DNA from 2 places in the Yersinia intermedia genome. Region 2 is predicted to be linked to the other one. Evidence: predicted binding sites of a transcription regulator. Region 2 holds the regulator's gene; the other holds the start of a gene.

Region 1 (10,985 bases), 620 kb from region 2:
CGCTTACCCTGGCAACCTGGAGCTTGAGCGTCGTATTCGCAGCGCTATCCGTTGGAATGCCGTGATGACCGTGTTGCGTGCGTCGAAGAAAGATCTGGACTTGGGCGGCCACATGGCATCCTTCCAGTCTTCCGCTACCTTCTACGAGGTTTGCTTCAACCACTTCTTCCGCGCTCGTAACCAAAAAGACGGCGGCGATCTGGTTTACTTCCAGGGTCACATCTCTCCAGGTGTTTACGCACGTGCTTTCCTTGAAGGCCGCCTGACTCAAGAGCAAATGGATAACTTCCGTCAGGAAGTTGATGGTAAGGGGCTATCTTCTTACCCGCACCCGAAACTGATGCCTGAATTCTGGCAGTTCCCAACTGTATCGATGGGCCTTGGCCCAATCAGTGCAATCTATCAGGCCAAGTTCCTGAAATACCTCCATCACCGTGGTCTGAAAGACACTGCAGCACAGACCGTGTACGCCTTCCTGGGCGACGGCGAGATGGATGAGCCAGAATCCAAAGGTGCGATCACCATCGCGACCCGTGAAAAACTGGATAACCTGGTCTTCGTTATCAACTGTAACTTGCAGCGCCTTGATGGCCCGGTTACTGGTAACGGCAAAATTATCAATGAGCTGGAAGGTATCTTCAGTGGTGCTGGCTGGCAGGTGCTGAAAGTGATTTGGGGGAGTCGTTGGGATGAGCTGCTGCGTAAAGATACCAGCGGTAAACTGATCCAACTGATGAACGAAACACTGGATGGTGACTACCAGACCTTTAAATCCAAAGACGGTGCGTATGTCCGCGAACACTTCTTTGGCCGTTTCCCTGAAACTGCTGCATTAGTGAAAGACATGAGCGACGATGAGATCTGGTCTCTGAACCGTGGCGGTCATGATCCGAAGAAAGTCTTTGCTGCACTGAAAAAAGCACAAGAAACCACCGGTAAACCTACTGTTATCCTGGCCCACACCATTAAAGGTTACGGCATGGGCGAAACAGCAGAAGGTAAAAATATTGCTCACCAGGTGAAGAAAATGAACATGGAAGGGGTTCACCACTTCCGCGATCGTTTCAATGTGTCAGTTGCCGATGCTGATATCGAAAAACTGCCTTACATCACCTTTGATAAAGATTCTGAAGAAAACAAATATCTGCATGAACGTCGTCAGGCGCTGGAAGGCTATGTGCCAACCCGTATGCCTAAGTTCACTGAGAAGCTGGAAATCCCTGCGCTGTCAGATTTCAGCTCCTTGCTGGAAGAGCAGAATAAAGAGATTTCTACCACTATCGCTTTCGTGCGTGTGCTGAACGTGATGCTGAAGAACAAATCTATCAAAGACAGAATTGTTCCAATCATTGCTGACGAAGCGCGTACTTTCGGTATGGAAGGTCTGTTCCGTCAGATTGGTATTTACAGCCCGAATGGTCAGCAGTACACCCCGCAAGACCGTGAACAGGTTGCTTACTACAAAGAAGACGAGAAAGGCCAGATCCTGCAAGAAGGGATCAACGAACTGGGTGCTGCCTCTTCATGGCTGGCTGCTGCGACCTCATACAGCACCAATGATCTGCCAATGATCCCGTTCTACATCTACTACTCCATGTTCGGTTTCCAGCGTATCGGTGACCTGTGCTGGGCTGCGGGTGACCAACAGGCGCGTGGCTTCCTGATCGGTGGTACTTCAGGTCGTACTACTCTGAATGGTGAAGGTCTGCAACATGAAGATGGTCATAGCCACATTCAGTCACTGACTATCCCGAACTGTATCTCTTACGATCCAGCTTATGCTTATGAAGTTGCTGTCATCATGCATGACGGTCTGGAGCGTATGTACGGCGAAGCGCAGGAAAACGTCTATTACTACCTGACCACGCTGAACGAAAACTACCACATGCCAGCAATGCCACAGGGCGCAGAAGAAGGTATCCGTAAAGGTATCTACAAACTGGAAACTGTTGCAGGTAGCAAAGGCAAAGTGCAGTTGATGAGTTCAGGTGCAATCCTGCGTCACGTTCGCGAAGCGGCTCAGATTCTGGCTAACGACTACGGTGTTGGTTCTGATGTGTACAGCGTAACTTCATTCACTGAACTGGCTCGTGATGGTCAGGATTGTGAGCGTTGGAACATGCTGCACCCAACAGAAACGCCACGTGTTCCTTATGTGGCTCAAGTCATGAACGACGCACCAGCAGTTGCTTCAACTGACTACATGAAGCTGTTCGCTGAACAAATTCGTAACTTCATTCCTGCCAGCGAGTTCCGCGTTCTGGGTACAGATGGTTTCGGCCGCTCTGACAGCCGTGAGAACCTGCGTCACCACTTCGAAGTTGATGCTTCTTACGTTGTGGTTGCAGCTCTGGGTGAATTGGCTAAACGCGGTGACATCGACGCCAGCGTAGTTGCGCAAGCAATTACCAAGTTTGGTATCGACGCCGATAAAGTTAACCCGCGTCTGGCATAAGAGGTAAAGAACAAATGGCTATTGAAATTAACGTACCAGACATCGGTGCAGATGAAGTGGAAGTCACCGAAATTATGGTGAAAGTAGGCGATACCGTTGAAGCGGAACAGTCACTTATCACCGTTGAAGGTGATAAAGCTTCCATGGAAGTCCCATCACCGCAGGCGGGCGTAGTTAAAGAAATCAAAATTGCAGTTGGCGATACTGTCGCGACCGGCAAACTGATGATGATCTTTGAAGCAACAGGTGCCGCTGCGGCACCTGCGAAAGCGGAAGAGAAAGCGGCAGCCCCTGCTCAGGCAGCGGCTTCTGTGACCAGTGCTGCGAAAGACGTTGCGGTGCCGGATATCGGTTCTGACGAAGTTGAAGTCACCGAAATTATGGTCAAAGTGGGCGACACTGTTGCGGCTGAACAATCACTGATCACTGTAGAGGGCGATAAAGCCTCTATGGAAGTGCCAGCGCCATTCGCCGGTACCGTTAAAGAGATCAAAATCAGCACTGGCGATAAAGTCAGCACTGGTTCTCTTATCATGGTATTTGACGTGGCAGGTGCTGCGGCACCCGCTGCGGCAACTGAGTCAGCCCCGGCAGCAGCACCGGCAGCGGCAACAGCCTCTGCGGTTAAAAATGTCGACGTGCCAGACATCGGCGACGATGAAGTTGAAGTGACTGAAGTGATGGTTAAAGTCGGCGATAAAGTTGCCGCTGAACAATCACTGATCACCGTTGAAGGCGATAAGGCTTCAATGGAAGTACCGGCACCGTTTGCGGGTACAGTTAAAGAGATCAAAATCAGCACTGGCGACAAAGTTAAAACCGGCTCGCTGATTATGGTGTTCGAAGTGGAAGGCGCAGCCCCTGCTGCCGCGCCTGCCCAGCAAGCGGCTCCTGCTGCGGCACCGGCTAAAGCGGCCACCGCTCCCGCCGCGAAAGCTGAGAGCAAAGGCGAGTTCGCTGAGAATGACGCTTACGTGCATGCCACGCCGGTTATCCGCCGTTTAGCGCGTGAATTTGGCGTAAACCTGGCGAAAGTGAAAGGTACCGGCCGTAAAGGTCGTATCCTGCGCGAAGACGTTCAGGCCTACGTGAAAGATGCGGTCAAACGTGCTGAAGCAGCACCAACTGCTGCCACTGGCGGCGGTCTGCCGGGCATGCTGCCTTGGCCGAAAGTTGATTTCAGCAAGTTCGGTGAGATTGAAGAAGTTGAATTAGGCCGTATCCAGAAAATCTCTGGTGCGAACCTGAGCCGTAACTGGGTCATGATCCCTCATGTGACCCAATTCGATGAAGCGGATATCACTGAAGTTGAAGTGTTCCGTAAGCAACAGAACATCGAAGCTGAGAAGAAAAAACAGGATCTGAAAATCACCCCACTGGTGTTCCTGATGAAGGCGGCTGCCAAGGCGTTGGAAGAGTTCCCACGTTTCAACAGCTCTATTTCTGAAGATGGTCAGAAACTGACACTGAAGAAATACATCAATATCGGTGTGGCGGTTGATACCCCTAACGGTCTGGTTGTTCCAGTGTTCCGTGATGTGAACAAAAAGGGTATTGTCGAGTTGTCTCGCGAGCTATCTGTTATTTCCAAGAAAGCGCGTGATGGTAAATTGACTGCATCTGACATGCAAGGCGGTTGTTTCACTATCTCCAGCCTGGGCGGTATCGGCGGAACGGCGTTTACGCCAATCGTCAATGCGCCAGAAGTGGCTATCTTGGGTGTGTCTAAATCATCCATGAAACCAGTCTGGAATGGTAAAGAGTTTGCGCCACGTCTGATGCTGCCTCTGTCTCTGTCCTTCGACCACCGTGTGATCGATGGCGCAGCAGGTGCTCGCTTCGCAGCCTATATCGCGACCATTATGGCTGATATTCGCCGTTTGGTGATGTAATCGCCAAGGCCGGCTTCGTGCCGGCCTTGTTTTTATATAGATTAGGGTTGTTGAGACACTCGTCACTCGATGTTGCTTTTCAGATTATTAACAATTCTGTAAACTGCTCGCGGTGCAAGCGTCCCGGTGGATGAAGGGCGTTATGAAATTAATTAGCCTAATATATTCGATAGATTTCAAAATGATGTCTGACCCGCCGGACAAACAATTAAGAGGTCATGATGAGTACTGAAATTAAAACTCAGGTCGTGGTACTTGGGGCAGGTCCAGCAGGGTACTCTGCTGCTTTTCGTTGCGCGGATTTAGGTTTAGAAACCATTCTGGTTGAGCGTTACTCTACTTTGGGTGGTGTTTGCCTGAATGTGGGTTGTATCCCTTCCAAGGCATTGTTGCACGTTGCCAAAGTTATCGAAGAAGCTAAGGCGCTGGCTGAACACGGTATCGTTTTTGGTGAGCCTAAAACTGACATTGATAAAGTCCGTGTCTGGAAAGAGAAAGTTATCAATCAGTTGACCGGTGGTTTGGCAGGTATGGCTAAAGGCCGTAAAGTCAAAGTGGTTAATGGTTTTGGTAAATTTACTGGCGCGAACACCTTAGTGGTTGAAGGTGAAAATGGCCCAACTACGATTACCTTCGATAACGCGATTATCGCCGCCGGTTCTCGCCCAATCCAACTGCCATTTATTCCTCATGAAGACCCACGAGTTTGGGACTCAACTGATGCACTGGCACTGAAAACCGTTCCTGAACGTCTGCTGGTTATGGGCGGGGGCATCATCGGTCTGGAAATGGGTACGGTTTACCATGCGCTAGGCTCGAAAATTGATGTGGTAGAAATGGCTGACCAGGTTATTCCGGCTGCTGATAAAGACGTGGTGAAAGTCTTCACCAAGCGCATCAGCAAGCAGTTTAACCTGATGCTGGAAACCAAAGTGACGGCGGTAGAAGCCAAAGAAGATGGTATCTATGTCACGATGGAAGGCAAAAAAGCGCCAGCAGAACCACAGCGCTATGATGCCGTTCTGGTAGCTATTGGCCGTGTACCTAACGGCAAATTGCTGGATGCCGGTCAGGCTGGCGTAGAAGTTGATGAACGTGGCTTTATCCACGTTGATAAACAACTGCGTACCAACGTGCCGCATATCTTTGCTATCGGTGACATCGTGGGTCAGCCAATGCTGGCACATAAAGGTGTGCACGAAGGCCATGTTGCTGCTGAAGTTATCTCCGGCCTGAAACATTACTTCGATCCGAAAGTCATTCCATCTATTGCATACACTGAACCTGAAGTCGCATGGGTGGGTCTGACCGAGAAAGAAGCGAAAGAAAAAGGCATCAGCTTTGAGACCTCCACCTTCCCGTGGGCGGCATCGGGCCGTGCTATCGCTTCAGATTGCGCAGACGGTATGACTAAACTTATCTTCGACAAAGAAACTCACCGTATTATCGGTGGTGCCATTGTCGGGACTAACGGTGGTGAACTGTTAGGTGAAATCGGTCTGGCGATCGAGATGGGTTGTGATGCGGAAGATATCGCATTGACCATCCATGCTCACCCTACCTTGCATGAATCTGTCGGTCTGGCAGCGGAAATCTACGAAGGTAGCATTACCGACTTGCCTAACCCGAAAGCGAAAAAGAAATAATTTTTGCGGATACAGTAAGATAATGAAGCGGCTCCTTAACAGGGGCCGTTTTTTTGTTTAAAGGTTTCTATCACCCAGGTATTTTTATTGAACTTGTTTTTCTTATCGATCAAACATTGGCCCCGCCCGTAGTTGACTGGGTGAAATATGAAAGGTACGCCGCAGTGCGGTGGCAAAATTGGCCGGGCTGGTATAGCCAGCAATGGCGGCGGCTTGATCGATACTGATCCCTTCTTTTTGTAATGCCAGCATGGCCCGCTTTAAACGACAATGGCGCAGATATTCAAATACCGTAATGTGGTAATTTTCACGAAAACGTCGCTGCAACGTGCTCTGGCTCATATTCACCAGACTGGCTAATTCACTCATCGATAGGTGGTCAGCCTCGCCACTTTCCAGCCAGTCACGTACCTGCTGAACCCGGTTCAACCCGCGTAATGAGATTTTATTTTGCTGCTGAGCTTGCTGCTCTAGTGAGCTGAACGCTTCAATGATCAGCCCAATACATTGTGTTTCCCATTGCAGTCGCTCCAGTGGCGTTGAAAAGGGTTTGGCGCTCGCTATTTTCTGAGCAATGGCTTGCGAGTGAACCGATGGACGCCATAAATGAATCGCCAGGTGCTGTTGGGTAAAGTTATACAGCGTATCCCATGCGCCAGCTTGTGGCAGCAAATCGCCATACAGCCATTCGCGGTCAAAAGTCAGTGTTAGCGTGCGCTCGTGACGGTTGTTTTTACCGTGGCGGGTAAACAGGGTGTTTTCAGTTAACGAAACCAACGAAGCATCGCCTTTTTCCTGCAAATGCAACTGTTGACCGCCGAATGAGACATGCGCGCTGCCGTTAACCACAATAGCCAGCTTCAGTGCTGGATTAAGCCGGCTTTGTGTCTTGATATCACAGAGGTTGGTGACATTCGCGGTATGTAAAATCAGATGTGGGTTCAGACGCAATACTTGAAAATCGCCAAACAATACCGGGTCAGTGGGCAATGACTTCACGCTGCTCAGTTGATAATCACTGGCAACCAGATTCGATTGTTGCACAATTTGTTCACGATAAATCGGTTTGGATGAGGGAGAGACATTGAGCAATTTGTTTTTCTTCACCGTCGACATGATGAACTCTCCACTGACATTGACGTTATGACAAACAGATTTGCTGTTTGCACAAACCTTTTTCCTACATGCAAATGTAACAATTAGCGCGATGAATTGATAATGAAAATAATTATCAATCTTGTTCGTTTTTGTTGCCCCATGAATAGATTGCCAGAGATTTTACTGTGCGGATATTTGCTGTGGGCTTTTTTGCATCAGGGGAAAATGTAATGAAAGTAAAATGGCAACGGCGTTCTCTGACGACATTGATGGGTATCTGCATATCGACTCCGCTCTGGGCACAAACTCAAGCGGCAAATCAAACTGAGTCCACAGCAGCGACACAGACGACAGCGCAAACAACCGTCACCACATCGCAGCAAGAACCTACCGCGGCAGATGGGGCGGCAACCACCGGTGATACGCTGGTGGTGACCGCTCAGCAGCAAGTTCGTCAAGCGCTGGGGGCATCAACCATCACCGCAGACGATATCCGCAAACGGCCACCCGCGAATGATCTGTCCGAAATTATCCGCACCATGCCTGGCGTTAACCTTTCCGGTAACTCCGCCAGTGGTCAACGCGGCAATAATCGCCAAATTGATATTCGTGGTATGGGGCCAGAAAATACATTGATTATGATCGATGGCATACCGGTTTCGAGCCGTAATGCGGTGCGTTATGGCTGGCGTGGTGAACGTGATACCCGTGGTGACACCAACTGGGTTCCCGCGAACATGGTTGATAAAATCGAAGTCTTACGCGGCCCGTCAGCGGCACGCTATGGCAACGGTGCCGCAGGTGGCGTGGTGAATATCATCACCAAACAACCGGATAAAGAGTTACACGGTAGTTGGAACGCCTACATGAATATGCCACAGCACAGTGAGGAAGGGGCGACCCGCCGTACCGACTTCAGTCTGATGGGGCCGTTAAGCGATACTGTCAGCTTCCGCCTATACGGTGGCTATAATAAAACCGATGCTGATGATTGGAATATTAACTCAGGCCATGAATCTGCCCGTACCGGTAACCAGGCCGGGACACTGCCTGCTGGCCGTGAAGGGGTACGAAATAAAGACATCAACGGGTTACTGCGTTGGGAATTCGCCCAAGGCCAATCTCTGGAGTTCGAGGCAGGTTATAGCCGTCAGGGGAATATTTATGCCGGCGATACGCAAAACACGAACAGCAATGCCATTGTTCGCAGCTTATATGGTGCGGAAACTAACGTTATGTACCGCGATAATTTCTCGCTAACACACCGTGGTTTTTGGGATAACGGCGTCAGTACAACCTCCTATTTTCAGTATGAGGATACGCGTAACTCACGAATTAATGAGGGGCTGGCGGGGGGTACAGAAGGCATATTCTCAAATAAATATTTCAGTACTATCAAGTTGGACAACTATTTAGCCCACTCTGAGATTAACCTTCCATTTGAATTGGGTGTTAATCAGGTGCTGACCGTGGGGGCGGAATGGAATGACCAGAAAATGAACGACCCCAGTTCCAATACCCAAACAACGAGTGAGGGTGGCAGTGTCAGCGGCTTGACAGGGACTGGGCGCAATACTCGTAGCTCGGCGCAGATAGCCTCGGTATTTGTTGAGGATAATATCGAGTTGACGGATACCACTATGCTCACCCCAGCACTGCGTTTTGATCATCACAGCACGGCGGGAAGTAACTGGAGTCCGGGCCTGAACCTGTCACAGGAACTGGGTGATTACTTCACCATGAAAATGGGTATCGCCCGTTCCTATAAAGCGCCAAACCTCTATCAAACCAATCCGAACTATCTGCTGTATAGCCGTGGTCAAGGTTGCTATGGCGGTGGCGGCAGTTGCTACTTGATGGGCAATGATTCTCTGTCTGCTGAAACCAGCGTAAACAAAGAGATCGGGTTCGAGTTCCACGATGACGGCATTATTGCTGGTATCACTTACTTCCGTAATGATTATCGTAATAAGATTGAGCCGGGTTTGGTCTCCCTTGGGACTGCCAGTGGTGGTACCGGTGCTTATGCTAATTCCGATATCTTCAAATGGAGTAACGTGCCGAAAGCATTGGTGGAAGGGCTGGAAGGTAACCTGACCGTACCATTCACCGAGACGGTAGAATGGCGCAGTAATCTGACCTACATGCTGGAGTCGAAGAACAAAAGCACCGGCGATTACTTATCGATTACGCCGGAGTTTACCTTAAATAGTTCACTGAACTGGCAGGCAACTGATGATTTGTCACTGCTATCCACCGTGACCTGGTATGGGCGTCAGAAGCCGAAAAAATATGACTATCAAGGTCTGCCGGTCACAGGTACGGCACGTAATGAAGTCAGCCCTTATGCCATCTTTGGTCTCAGTGCTAGCTATACAGTGACAAAAAATGTCAGTGTCACCACCGGGATTGAAAACCTGTTCGACAAGCGCCAATTCCGTGCCGGGAATGCTCAGAACGTAGCCGGTATCGCGGGGGCGGGGGCGGCGACTTACAATGAACCGGGCCGGACATATTTTGTTAGCTTGAATACCCAATTCTAAATGCCCTTCCTACTAGGAGCATAACGTCTTTTGGCAAAGCAGAAACAGTCATTATCGGCTGTTTCTGTTTCATTTATCGCCACAATATTTTCCCTTCGTTATTTATCGCCCTAAAAGTCATATCGATAGCACGAGATCCTCACAGAGAGATGGTATCCATTCATTTACTATGGTTATCTTACAGCGATGTTTTTTGCGGGAATTGCCCTGCAGTAGGGGGCTAACTGAGAGCGGCTATCAATACTTCAGGTGATTACACTGCGCTCAACGATTCAGCAAAAATTTAATGTTGCTTTTATGTGAACGAATTAACACGGAGTTCAAATACTGATATGCTGGCTGAGCGAAACTGGGCATCTTACCTACACCTGGTGCATCAGTGATGATGGCTGGTGGCTACTGATAGCCTGGAAATATACCCAATAGATTTCAAGGTGCAGGCAGGCTGCCAACGAGAGAGTCCCGATGAGCTTACATAAGTAAGTGATTCGGGTGAGCGAGAGCAGCCAACACATCTGCGGTTTGAAAGATGATGGGTATAAATGACAATAAAAGCGAGGAGAGAGTCGTGCTAGAAGAATACCGTAAGCACGTAGCTGAGCGTGCTGCTGAGGGCATCGTCCCCAAACCATTAGATGCATCACAAATGGCCGCGCTGGTTGAATCATTAAAAAATCCGCCTGCGGGCGAAGAAGAATTCTTGTTAGATCTGCTGATCAACCGTGTTCCACCTGGTGTTGATGAAGCAGCCTACGTTAAAGCCGGTTTCCTGGCGGCGATAGCCAAGGGCGAAGCCAGCTCCCCTCTGATTAACGCTGAAAAAGCGATTGAACTGCTTGGCACCATGCAGGGTGGTTATAACATTCATCCGCTGATTGATGCGTTAGATAACGAAAAGCTGGCCCCGATTGCGGGCAAAGCGTTATCTCACACCTTGCTGATGTTTGATAACTTCTACGATGTAGAAGAAAAAGCCAAAGCGGGTAATCCACACGCCAAGAAGGTGATGCAATCCTGGGCTGATGCCGAATGGTATCTCTCCCGCCCTGCGTTAGCCGATAAGATCACTGTCACAGTATTTAAAGTGACCGGTGAGACCAACACCGATGATTTGTCTCCGGCACCAGATGCCTGGTCACGCCCAGATATTCCATTACATGCCTTGGCGATGCTAAAGAATGCCCGTGAAGGTATTCACCCGGATCAACCGGGTAGTGTAGGCCCGATCAAACAGATCGAAGAACTGAACAAAATCGGTTTCCCGTTGGCCTACGTCGGCGATGTGGTCGGCACTGGCTCTTCCCGTAAATCCGCCACTAACTCCGTGTTGTGGTTTATGGGTGATGACATC
Region 2 (10,985 bases):
TATGGCGCGCTCTAATTTTGCTGCGGGCTTCGGTCGCTGTTCACGGATCGTAACCGGTGCAAATGCAAATTCAGGCTGCTGGTATATAGGTTATTCAATGCGCTCAAGCTATGTTCTCAACCTGAAACATGTAAACCGAATCGTCAGACAAGGCTCCGTTACGCTTTCTGATGTAAATCCCTTGTAGTACCGCTACCTATGGCAAAAGAACAAACGGACCGCACAACGCTGGATCTGTTCGCAGATGAACGCCGCCCTGGGCGTCCGAAAACAAATCCATTATCCCGTGATGAGCAGCTTAGGATTAATAAGCGAAATCAACTACGGCGCGACAAAGTGCGTGGCTTACGACGCGTGGAACTGAAGATTAATGCCGATGCCGTCGATGCTCTCAACAGCCTTGCTGAGCAACGTAACATCAGCCGCAGTGAACTGATTGAACAAATGTTGTTGGCTCAATTAGCTCACTCACAAGACGGGTTTTAACCCTATCGGTTACCACGACGGCGTGGCGTAATCACTTACGCCACGCCGTTTTTACTTTATCCCCGTCGTACTTGAAGCCACACGGCTGTTAGCTATTTTTAGAATGTTTCCCAGTTTGCGTTACTGTCCGCTTTGGCGGTGGCAGGTGCTGTGGTTCGCTGATTTGCCCGCATTTTCACCACCGGTTTTGCTCGTTCGTCATCTGCCTTTAATTTAAACACGGCCACCGCTTGGTTTAATTGAGTAGCCTGTTCTTCTAGCGAGGCTGCCGCACGGGAGGCTTGCTGTACCAACGCAGCATTTTGCTGTGTCACGCTATCCATTTCTGCCACCGCCTGCCCGACCTGGCTAATACCTTTACTCTGTTCATCGGACGCAGAGGCTATCTCACCCATTAAATCCGTTACATTAGTGATAGAACGAACAATCTCATCCATAGTAATACCGGCACTTTCTACTAATGCCGAGCCACTACTGACACGACTGACCGACTCATTAATCAAACCATCAATCTCTTTCGCCGCCTGTGCACTGCGTTGTGCAAGATTACGCACCTCACTGGCGACCACGGCAAAGCCACGACCTTGCTCACCGGCACGGGCAGCTTCAACGGCCGCGTTAAGGGCCAAAATGTTAGTCTGAAAAGCGATGCTGTTAATTACCGTAGTAATATCAGCTATTTTCCGCGAACTGGCTGAAATCTCATTCATGGTGTTAACCACATCTGCTACCAATACTCCGCCCTTTTTCGCGGTGGCAGAGGCATTGGCCGCCAGTTGACTGGCATGATGTGCATTATCAGCATTGTGTTTTACCGTTGCGGTTAACTGCTCCATGCTAGCCGCCGTTTCTTCAAGCGCCGCAGCCTGCTGTTCAGTACGAGATGACAAATCTGTATTACCGGCTGAAATCTCGGCTGCACCATGATAGATCCCATCGGTGCTACTACGAATTGCCTGAACAGTATTCACTAAACTGGTTTGTACATCGCGCAACAGCGGAAATAATCGCCCAACACAGTTGCGACCAAAATCGGTAATAGGATGACCAAGTTGGCCAGAAGCAATCACTAGAAAATGCTTACGAATATCGTCCAATGGGCGCACCAGATTGGCAACCAGGTAACGATCCGTTGCCAGCAAAATCAATAGACCGATGACCAACGCAGAGATCAGTGTAATGCTGCTCACTTTGGTCAAATGAGAGAATTGATCTTTAGCCACCCCAATGGCTTTTGATGCCGCCTGATTAAACTTTTCAGCGACTGAACCATACTGGCGACTCAATGCGGGTACCGTTTTCTTGGCTAAATCCTGATAAGCGGCGCTGTTATTGTCCATTGCAGCCTGATACAGCGGCGTAACGCCTTGTTCAATTAATCCACTCCATCCATCAATCACGCCGCTGACTAAAGCGGGATCTAGCTGTGCATGATCGATAGCTTTAAATTCTGCCAGCTTTTGCTTGAGGTTCTCCAATGCAACATCGGATGATTTCAACTCTTTATCAGCATCCGCAATGTTACCGTTCTGGCGGTAATCTACTGACCGAGAAAGGCGCGTCACCATACGGAAATATTGATCCGTCCCCTGATTAACCAGATTCATGTTTTCAACCAACACACTATTTGCGTTGGAGGATTGTGTCAGTTGATTGAGTGACAACAATGTATAGGCTGATACGCCCCCCCAGAGCAGGCAAAATGCGCCAAGTACCCAAAGCAATGCCACCCTGATAGTAATATTTTTTAAAAACTGCATGTTCGTTCCCCTTATATATCGGATAGTTACCGTTAGAAACTTAGGTGTTATTTGATGACCGAAAAGCAATAAAGGACGTTCATACAGCTAACGACAACTCCTTTGCCACCAGACTTGCATCTGACGGTTTTCCCCCTGGCACCGCAAGTTGCAACCATTCAGTTACACAATGGTTATCGGCAATGGCGTTCTAAGGTTGAGCGACTGGCAAAAATTAAATATCGCATAAACTTGATAAAAGTCTGACGGCGTTCTCTGGCATTATGTCGCCCTATACATGTGTTATAATACTTGGCGAAGCGCTCAGTAATTTGCATAACTATTTGAATTCAAAAGGTATTAAGCTATATGGCAACTGTAGGCATTTTCTTTGGCAGCGATACTGGCAATACTGAAAACATTGCCAAGATGATCCAAAAGCAACTGGGCAAAGATGTTGCTGAGGTTCACGACATTGCCAAAAGCAGTAAAGAAGATTTAGAAGGCTTCGATATTCTGCTGATCGGGATCCCAACCTGGTATTACGGCGAAGCGCAATGTGATTGGGATGATTTCTTCCCAACACTGGAAGAGATCGATTTCAACGGCAAGCTAGTGGCACTGTTCGGTTGTGGTGATCAGGAAGACTACGCTGAGTATTTCTGTGATGCGATGGGTACCGTGCGCGATATTATTGAGCCACGTGGTGCGGCAATCGTAGGTCACTGGCCAACGGCTGGCTACCACTTCGAAGCGTCCAAAGGCCTGGCCGATGACGAGCACTTTATTGGTCTGGCAATTGATGAAGACCGTCAGCCAGAACTGACTAATGAACGTGTCGAGGCATGGGTAAAACAGATCACTGAAGAACTGAGCCTATCTGAGATTGTGGGTTGATCGAACAATGTGGGTTGATCTGACAATCGTCAGTTAAGCTAACGAGTCGGAAACGCGATGGTCGTGTGCAACACTGCCGGGCGTTTCCGCTGCCTTTTATCCTTTTGACCTGCACTCTTTATTATAACGTTGCTTTCTCTCTCTCAGTAACCCACTCAATGTGAACAACCCGTTTGGCTATCCGATTGTGCTTTGTTAAGCGGCCCACAGATCCACACCGTCATTCGCGCAAAATGAAAATAAAATGCTACAAATTTGTAACTTTATCCCTCGGCACTGTACACTTAAATGATGTGTTATCCCCATTCATCAATACACTGCATGATTAATCTTACAAAGTGTGCAATTATATCTTTGTTAACAACCACGGTTTTCATTTGGGGCTAGCAGTTCTATAATGAGACGCAATTGTAATTATTGCGCCACGGATGTCATAGGCTGAACAGCCTTAATTTGAATCGATAGTAACAGGACTGAATCCGCATGACTGACAACAACAAAGCCTTAAAAAATGCAGGTCTTAAAGTAACGCTGCCCCGGCTTAAAATTCTGGAAGTGTTGCAAGACCCGTCGTGCCATCACGTCAGCGCGGAAGATCTTTATAAAAAGCTGATCGATATCGGTGAAGAGATCGGTTTAGCCACGGTTTACCGCGTACTGAACCAGTTTGACGATGCCGGTATTGTTACCCGCCACAATTTCGAAGGGGGTAAATCAGTCTTTGAGCTGACGCAGCAACATCATCATGATCACTTGATCTGCCTGGATTGCGGCAAAGTGATTGAGTTTAGCAATGAATCCATTGAATCGCTTCAACGTGAAATTGCTAAGCAGCATGGTATCAAACTGACCAATCACAGCCTGTATCTGTACGGCCACTGTGAGACCGGCGATTGCCGTGAAAACGAGTCGGCACACGATAAAAGATAATGTCGCGTTATCGCATTGATGTGATAAAGATTTTAAGCACTGAATACATTACGCTTATGTTTAATCCAGATTGATAAGTTCCACTGTCTGGCTAACATAAGCTATCAGCAAGATGGCCACCTTTCCCATTTTATACCCGAGTATCTCTCGGTTGGGAGTCAGGTGGTCGTTCTTATTTGTGCCCTTCGTACTTAACGCCGCTAGAGTGTTCGAACTCTCTGGGTGCCTTCACCTGCTGCCATCCGCAACGCCAATGACTTGGGCGTCTACCCCGTTATTAAAATCTGTATCCCTTTTGTAGTGACAAATTTACTGTTTATCCTCTCCCCCTCATTTAACGAGCCGTATCAATTTTTCAGCAAAAAAACCCCGGACTAGCCGGGGAAAGAACCATCAACTCAACTTCACTTAAATTTGTTTAGCTAAAAATCAAGCAAACAGGAGATAACATTAGACACAGCTCAATAGTACCAATGGTCAGACTTTAACCGGCTCAGCACGACTACTACGTTTACCATCTGGGCTGGTGGAGCGAATCATCACCTCACCACTCACGGTAGGTTGTACCTTGGCATCATACTTTTGCCACTGCTTACCGCCATCCGTTGAATACTCGATAATCAGGCCCGGCAGTGAGATATTGGCTTCCAACTGCCCTGCCACAACCCGAGCACCTGGGACTGGTAAGCGATATGACACACCGGCTTTATCCAGCTTCGCCAGCTCACGCTGCCCCATGATATTGGCAAAGCGCTGCCAATCGGTGTCCAACGCCTTGGTGTCAACCATATGCGTCTCACCACCTTTGTATTCGCGGCCCGCTTTGTAATCTTGCTCCCACGAAGCGCGGTGCCAGGCACGCTCGGCCAATGGCAACACGCGAGGGAAGATCATGTATTCCATCTGCTCATCAGTACGGACGGTTTCATTCCATGACTGACCTGAGATGCCATGTACACCCGGCCAAGGTTTATCACTTTTGGCGCTGAAGTGATTGCCATCGCGGTCCACCGAGGTCTCGGCATTCTGTGGCATGTTGTCTGGCGCGAAACTGAATACTTTTGCTTCGTCATTAAAGCGGGTTGCCCAGTAGTAACCGCGTTCATTCGGGTTAACTTCATATGGCATATCGAAGTAGACATAATCGGGATTCGATGCGACCACTTCATAGCCTTTATTAGCCCAATCATTAATTGAGTCGGCCCCACCCCAGAAGAGAGTATCCCAGAAGTTGACTCCAACACGTTTAGTCGCAAAAGCTTTGGCGTCTTTGGCATCTTTCAGCCCATCCTGCCACGCCTGCATCTTCTCGATGCCGTGCGCATTAACCAGCTTGCTGACTTCAATGGCAAAATAGCTGGAAAGATGTTCAACATCCTGCACCTTGCCTTGTTTGACCATATCCTGACAAACCTGTGATTTGGCCCAAGGTTTATCTTCAACACTCTTATCAATAATGCCCTTGCCCGCTTCAATCGGGCCGTTTTTGTCCTGATAACCCGCGCCCAAACGAATGTTTTTCGCCTCATCACCACCAAAGTGCCAGGTAGTCAGCGGCATACCGGCCTCTTTATGCATCTGCGCCATTTCGCCAATCACTTTATCGACAAAACGCTTAGAGGAATCGAGGCATGGGTTAAGATAGCTTTTACGCTCATAGAACTGAACTGACGTGGTGTTGGAATCATCAGTCGGGTCAAGTAGACGGAATTCGTTAGCTTCTTTTTCTTTGCCCTGTTTCATCAGATTGTTGTAACGGGCTTCCATCGACACTACGGCTGCACGGGCGTGTGCTGGCATGTCGATTTCAGGGATCACATCAATCTGGCGTGCTTTGGCATATTTCAGAATCTCAATATAATCATCACGAGTGAAATGGCCGCTACCCATATTATTGCTGTCTGGGCCAGAGCCTAATTGCGGCAACAAACAGGTATTTTCCGTCAAATCGTGACAACGTTTGCTGCCAACATCAGTCAATTCCGGCAAGCCCGGGATTTCAATACGCCAGCCTTCATCATCACTCAGATGGAAGTGGAATTTGTTGAGCTTATAAGCTGACATCTGATCGAGTAAGCGCAGCACCGCATCTTTGGTTTTGAAGTTACGGCCAACATCGAGGAAGACACCACGGTATTCGAAACGTGGCGCATCTTTCGCCTCAAGAGTGGCAATAGTCTTAGTGCCGTCAGTCGGAACCAATGACAGGATAGATTGCAGGCCATAGAACACGCCTGTCGGATCAAAACCAATAACCTGCGCCCCTTTCTCGCCAATTTTCAACTCGTAAGCACCGGAAACCGCTAAGTCCCCCTTAAAAGCAGCCGGTTGAATCACGGTTTTTATCGGGAAACCAGCTGAATTGGCCTTCAGACCCAGTAATTCAAAGCGTTGCCGGGCCGCCTCTGCGGCCGGTTTTGGCAATACACTCAGATCCAGCGCAACACCTTTACTCAGGTCCACATCCTGCTTGTGAACCTTAATCTCCATTGGCGTGGGAATTATCTGCCCACGCAAACTAGCGGCAGATAACGTCTTAACCGCTTCATTTTTCACAAAACGTGATTCCGGTGTCATCAACACGTTATGGTCATCTTTGGTGCGTTTCCACTGATCGCCAGTAAACTGTGTCAGATATTCATTGATATCTTCGGTATCAGTATTTTTCAGTACTTTTGGTTTTGCATCGCCAGCAGTGGCATACCAGCGCGGCATAAAATCAGTGGCAAACAACTGCCAGTATTCACCCGTAATGGGGATTTCAACCACCTGATTGGCGGGGAATCCGGTGAATTTGGCGGTAGGTTCAATTTTATGTAGATCACCCGTCAGGTGAGTAATTTTAAACTGGCTGTTATCAACTGCTAGAATCTGGCGGATGCTATGGAAATAAATGGCCCAGTCCTGACCGACTATCTTATCCCCGGTGTTAGTCAGAGTAATCATGACTTTATTACAGGATGCCCAGTCAGCACCCAGTTTGGCACAATCAACACCATTGTCAGCAGCACGGTTATCCAACAATTTATAATTAACTTTCAATGTGCTGAGTTGATCTACAAGTTGTTGATTGTTGGTATCAGCATTGGCATATCCCATCAAGCCAAAGGTTGCGGTTATCGCCGCTAAAGTATTTAATTTGAATTTATTCATCACTAACCTCATCCGTAATTAATAACTGCTGCCAGAACGGTTATTGACAGTATTGCTGCTAGCAGCGTTATTGTTAGCTCAATTACCGTTATCCTAATAATTTTTATCTGGGATGTTATTTATCTGGCTTATTATTACTGCGTATTTCTTGCCACAGCTTTCCGCATTGTGCGTCATAGGCTTGACCATTACCGGTATGTGCCGCGTCAATACAACGCTGATAATCCAATACTCGAACGGTCTCTTTCTCCGTAAAAGCTTGATGTGCTTTCTCTTGTTTCAGCACATTCAACACTGCCTTGCAGGGTATCAATCTTTCTGGCGAACCTTCGCTGGCATTGATGCACGCGCTGTAGGCTTGCTTGAGTTTGCTATCTTCCGGTTGAACCGGGGTTTGTGGTGCACAGGCACTTAGTCCCAATACAGTGGCAATGATAAAAAGTGTTTTCTTCATGGCGGATGCTCCAGTATTTCCCCGGTATAGTTACCGGGGATGGCAATCAGAAAGTGGTTAACATCAGAAGATGGTAAATGGTGCAATCACGATGAATTTAACGTCTTTTTCATCCTGGAATACGTTGCCGAAACCGCCGCCAAAGCTTGGAATATTGGTGTGGTTGTCATACATGGTGTAATGCAGTTTGAAGAGCGTGCCTTTCGCCCGGCCTTCTTGCAGGGTGTAGAGAACGTCAAAGTTCCATGCTGATTCTTTCAGGCGCGTATTCTGGTCATAAATTGGGTTAGTACTTGGTTTTGCATCCCAGCCATATGCATAGGAGGTTCCCACTGACCAGCCCGCCAGATTCCAGTTTTTCAGGTCATACATTACGCCACCAAACAGCGCTTTTTCGCCGTTGGCGTTGAAGTCAGAGCGGGAATCCCACCAAACATCCAAACGGCCATTAGAGCTCGCGTAGCCTGGCGTCATACGTTGCAGGAAGTAACCTTGGTTACCGTCAGCTTTGGCCCAAGTACCTTCAAGGCGCAAGTCAAATGGCCCGGTGGTGTAGCCCAATGTCAGCGCTTGTAACCAGGCTAATCCGTCATAGACGTCGTTCACATTGCTGGCACCGCCATCAACTTTATCTTTTGCGCCGTAGAACTGATAAGAAGTACGAAGATCATTGCCCTCCACCGGGAAGGCGTAAGAAGCCTTGGCAAAATACTGATCCATGTAATCTTTCGCCTGGCCGAATGCCGCTTCCATCACCAGTTTGTTTTTGAAGTCGTATTTAGCACCGATTGAATGCAGGTAACTTACGCCAGTCTTGCCATCAGCCTGACGGAAGTTGTACATATTTTGATACCAAGGTGCTTTATATTCATCGGTCCACATGTAAGACATGGACAAGGCACCGGCCGTATCAAAATCGAATTTTGCACCACCTTCAGCCCCCCGATAAGTGCCTGGCATAAAGCTCCAGTGTGGGGCAAGCAGTGTCTGACCTGTTGGCTGGATATAACCACCACGCGCCCAGAAATCGCCTAACTTAAATTTGGCCGCCGCTTTATAAACACTGACGCCACTCTTATCACCGGTCCATTTCTCATCCCAACGGGTTTTAGCATCACTGAAACCAATTTCGTTAGGAGCCGCCGGGCCACTGTTGGTCATTTCAACTGCGCCGAAAGCTGCCAGATCAATACCAAACATGTCAGCCGCATAACCGGAAGAGAAATCCAGATTGGCATTAAAAGTCGAGTGATGCAGGTTGGCGACATACTTGCCGTACTCCGCACTCCCTGGCGTTAAATCTTTACGGTCACGCTGACGCTGCCAATAATAAATCCCACCGGTCAGTGACGAATCATCAATAAAACCTTCAGCCTTGGCCTCAGGGGCTACTATGAACCCCGTTCCTAACAATGCACCCGCGACTGCGAGCGCCAGCGTTTTACGTTTAGCACCGTGCGTAACCATATGAAAAAATTCCTCTTTGACATCACATTTAAAGTGCGTTGCCTGTGTCCACCACAGCTCACAGGTTTAGCCTCAAAAAAAACCCTAGTGGGTAAAATTTTTGCTGGGGAGAAATAGCCACCAGCTGTTACTGCTAAAAACTTCTCTTGCAAAAAACAACCGCTCTGTAGATTGCTGCTGCCACACAGACTATTTTTCGCGACGCGAATTATCAATTAAAAAAAAAGCTAATTATTCAAAGTATGACAACGTGCACATAACTGTGAAAAAATATTACACAGCTCACAAAAGCTTTAAAAACAATGAATAACATCGTATTTTTAATCAAAAATCGTCTCTCGTTGACATATTGAATGGTTTCAGCAAATACGAGATTTATCCTAAATAAATAGGGTTAATTACTGGGTTATTTCGCAAAGCGAATATTTAAGAAAGACTTACAGACAGCCACGTTATCGCCAAAAAAGGAAGCAATATGTCGACATTGACCCGTGGATAAAATGTAGAAGGAGCAAAGAGGAGAGAATTAATGATTGTTTAGTAAAATAAACAAACGCGGTTTTATATCCAAAGAATTTGGCATTGCATCCCGATAGCCAGACCCATCCTGATAAGCTTACGCGGTCATGTGATTTTGGTGCATACCCTTCGATAGGAGCAAATTTGAAGGCGTTAAGGGCATAAAAAAGCGTGGACTAAGCCACGCTATATACTGTTTGGTGTGAGCGCTACAACTTAGTTGGACGCTTTCGCCGCCCAGGTATCACGCAGACCTACCGTGCGGTTAAATACTAAGGCATCAGGACGTGAATAGCGGCTATCGGCACAGAAATAACCTTCACGTTCAAATTGATAGGTTTTCTCTGGAACCGCAGCAGCCAAACCTGGCTCAACAAAACCCTGACGGATAATCAACGACTCAGGATTGATGGTAGACAAGAAGTCTTCCGCCGCAGCCGGGTTTGGTACGCTAAACAAACGGTCATACAGACGAATTTCTGCTGGCAATGCGTGTTTAACAGAAACCCAATGAATAACCCCTTTAACTTTACGACCATCAGCCGGGTCTTTGTTTAAAGTTTCTGCGTCATAACTACAATAAAGTGTAGTCACATTGCCTTCAGCGTCCTTTTCGACACGTTCAGCTTTGATAACATAGGCATTACGCAAACGTACTTCTTTGCCTAGCACCAAACGCTTGTACTGTTTATTGGCTTCTTCACGAAAATCAGCGCGATCGATGTAAAGCTCACTATCGAAAGGAACCTGACGAGTGCCCATATCCGGGTTATTCGGGTGATTTGGCATGGTCAGCCACTCTTCCCCGGCCACCCGATTTTCAATAATCACCTTGATTGGGTCAAGAACCGCCATGGCCCGTGGGGCATGTTCGTTGAGGTCATCACGGATGCAAGACTCCAGTGACATCATTTCAACGTTGTTATCCTGCTTGGTCACCCCAATACGGCGGCAGAACTCACGAATGGAACCTGCGGTGTAACCACGGCGACGCAAACCAGAAATCGTTGGCATACGTGGATCATCCCAACCTTCCACGACTTTCTCGGTCACCAATTGATTCAGCTTACGCTTAGACATAATGGCGTATTCTAGATTCAGGCGAGAGAATTCATACTGGCGCGGATGGCATTCGATAGAGATATTATCCAGCACCCAATCGTACAAGCGGCGGTTATCCTGGAACTCCAGCGTACAGAGTGAATGGGTGATCCCTTCGATCGCATCAGAAATACAATGGGTAAAGTCATACATCGGGTAGATGCACCACTTGTTACCTGACTGATGGTGCTCGGCAAACTTAATACGATACAGCACGGGGTCACGCATCACGATAAACG

What was found. Region 2 encodes Fur, which represses iron uptake genes when iron is present. Its sites were predicted from a motif close to ATAATAATGAGAACNACTATCAA; they were not measured.
Region 1: a site for Fur is predicted at 7,206-7,228, ahead of EL015_RS17600 (TonB-dependent siderophore receptor). Genes of this name have one in related genera too.

What each region holds. Positions count from the first base shown of each region.
Region 1 is NZ_LR134116.1:3,830,537-3,841,521, reverse strand. It holds gene aceE (pyruvate dehydrogenase (acetyl-transferring), homodimeric type) at 1-2,455, shown strand, start outside; gene aceF (pyruvate dehydrogenase complex dihydrolipoyllysine-residue acetyltransferase) at 2,470-4,347, shown strand; gene lpdA (dihydrolipoyl dehydrogenase) at 4,569-5,993, shown strand; gene EL015_RS17605 (helix-turn-helix domain-containing protein) at 6,096-7,109, opposite strand; gene EL015_RS17600 (TonB-dependent siderophore receptor) at 7,322-9,634, shown strand; gene acnB (bifunctional aconitate hydratase 2/2-methylisocitrate dehydratase) at 10,203-10,985, shown strand, end outside.
Region 2 is NZ_LR134116.1:3,205,751-3,216,735, forward strand. It holds gene ybfE (LexA regulated protein) at 199-486, shown strand; gene EL015_RS14680 (methyl-accepting chemotaxis protein) at 585-2,246, opposite strand; gene fldA (flavodoxin FldA) at 2,595-3,122, shown strand; gene fur (ferric iron uptake transcriptional regulator) at 3,606-4,052, shown strand; gene EL015_RS14695 (family 20 glycosylhydrolase) at 4,530-7,205, opposite strand; gene chiQ (ChiQ/YbfN family lipoprotein) at 7,321-7,659, opposite strand; gene chiP (chitoporin ChiP) at 7,723-9,126, opposite strand; gene glnS (glutamine--tRNA ligase) at 9,862-10,985, opposite strand, start outside.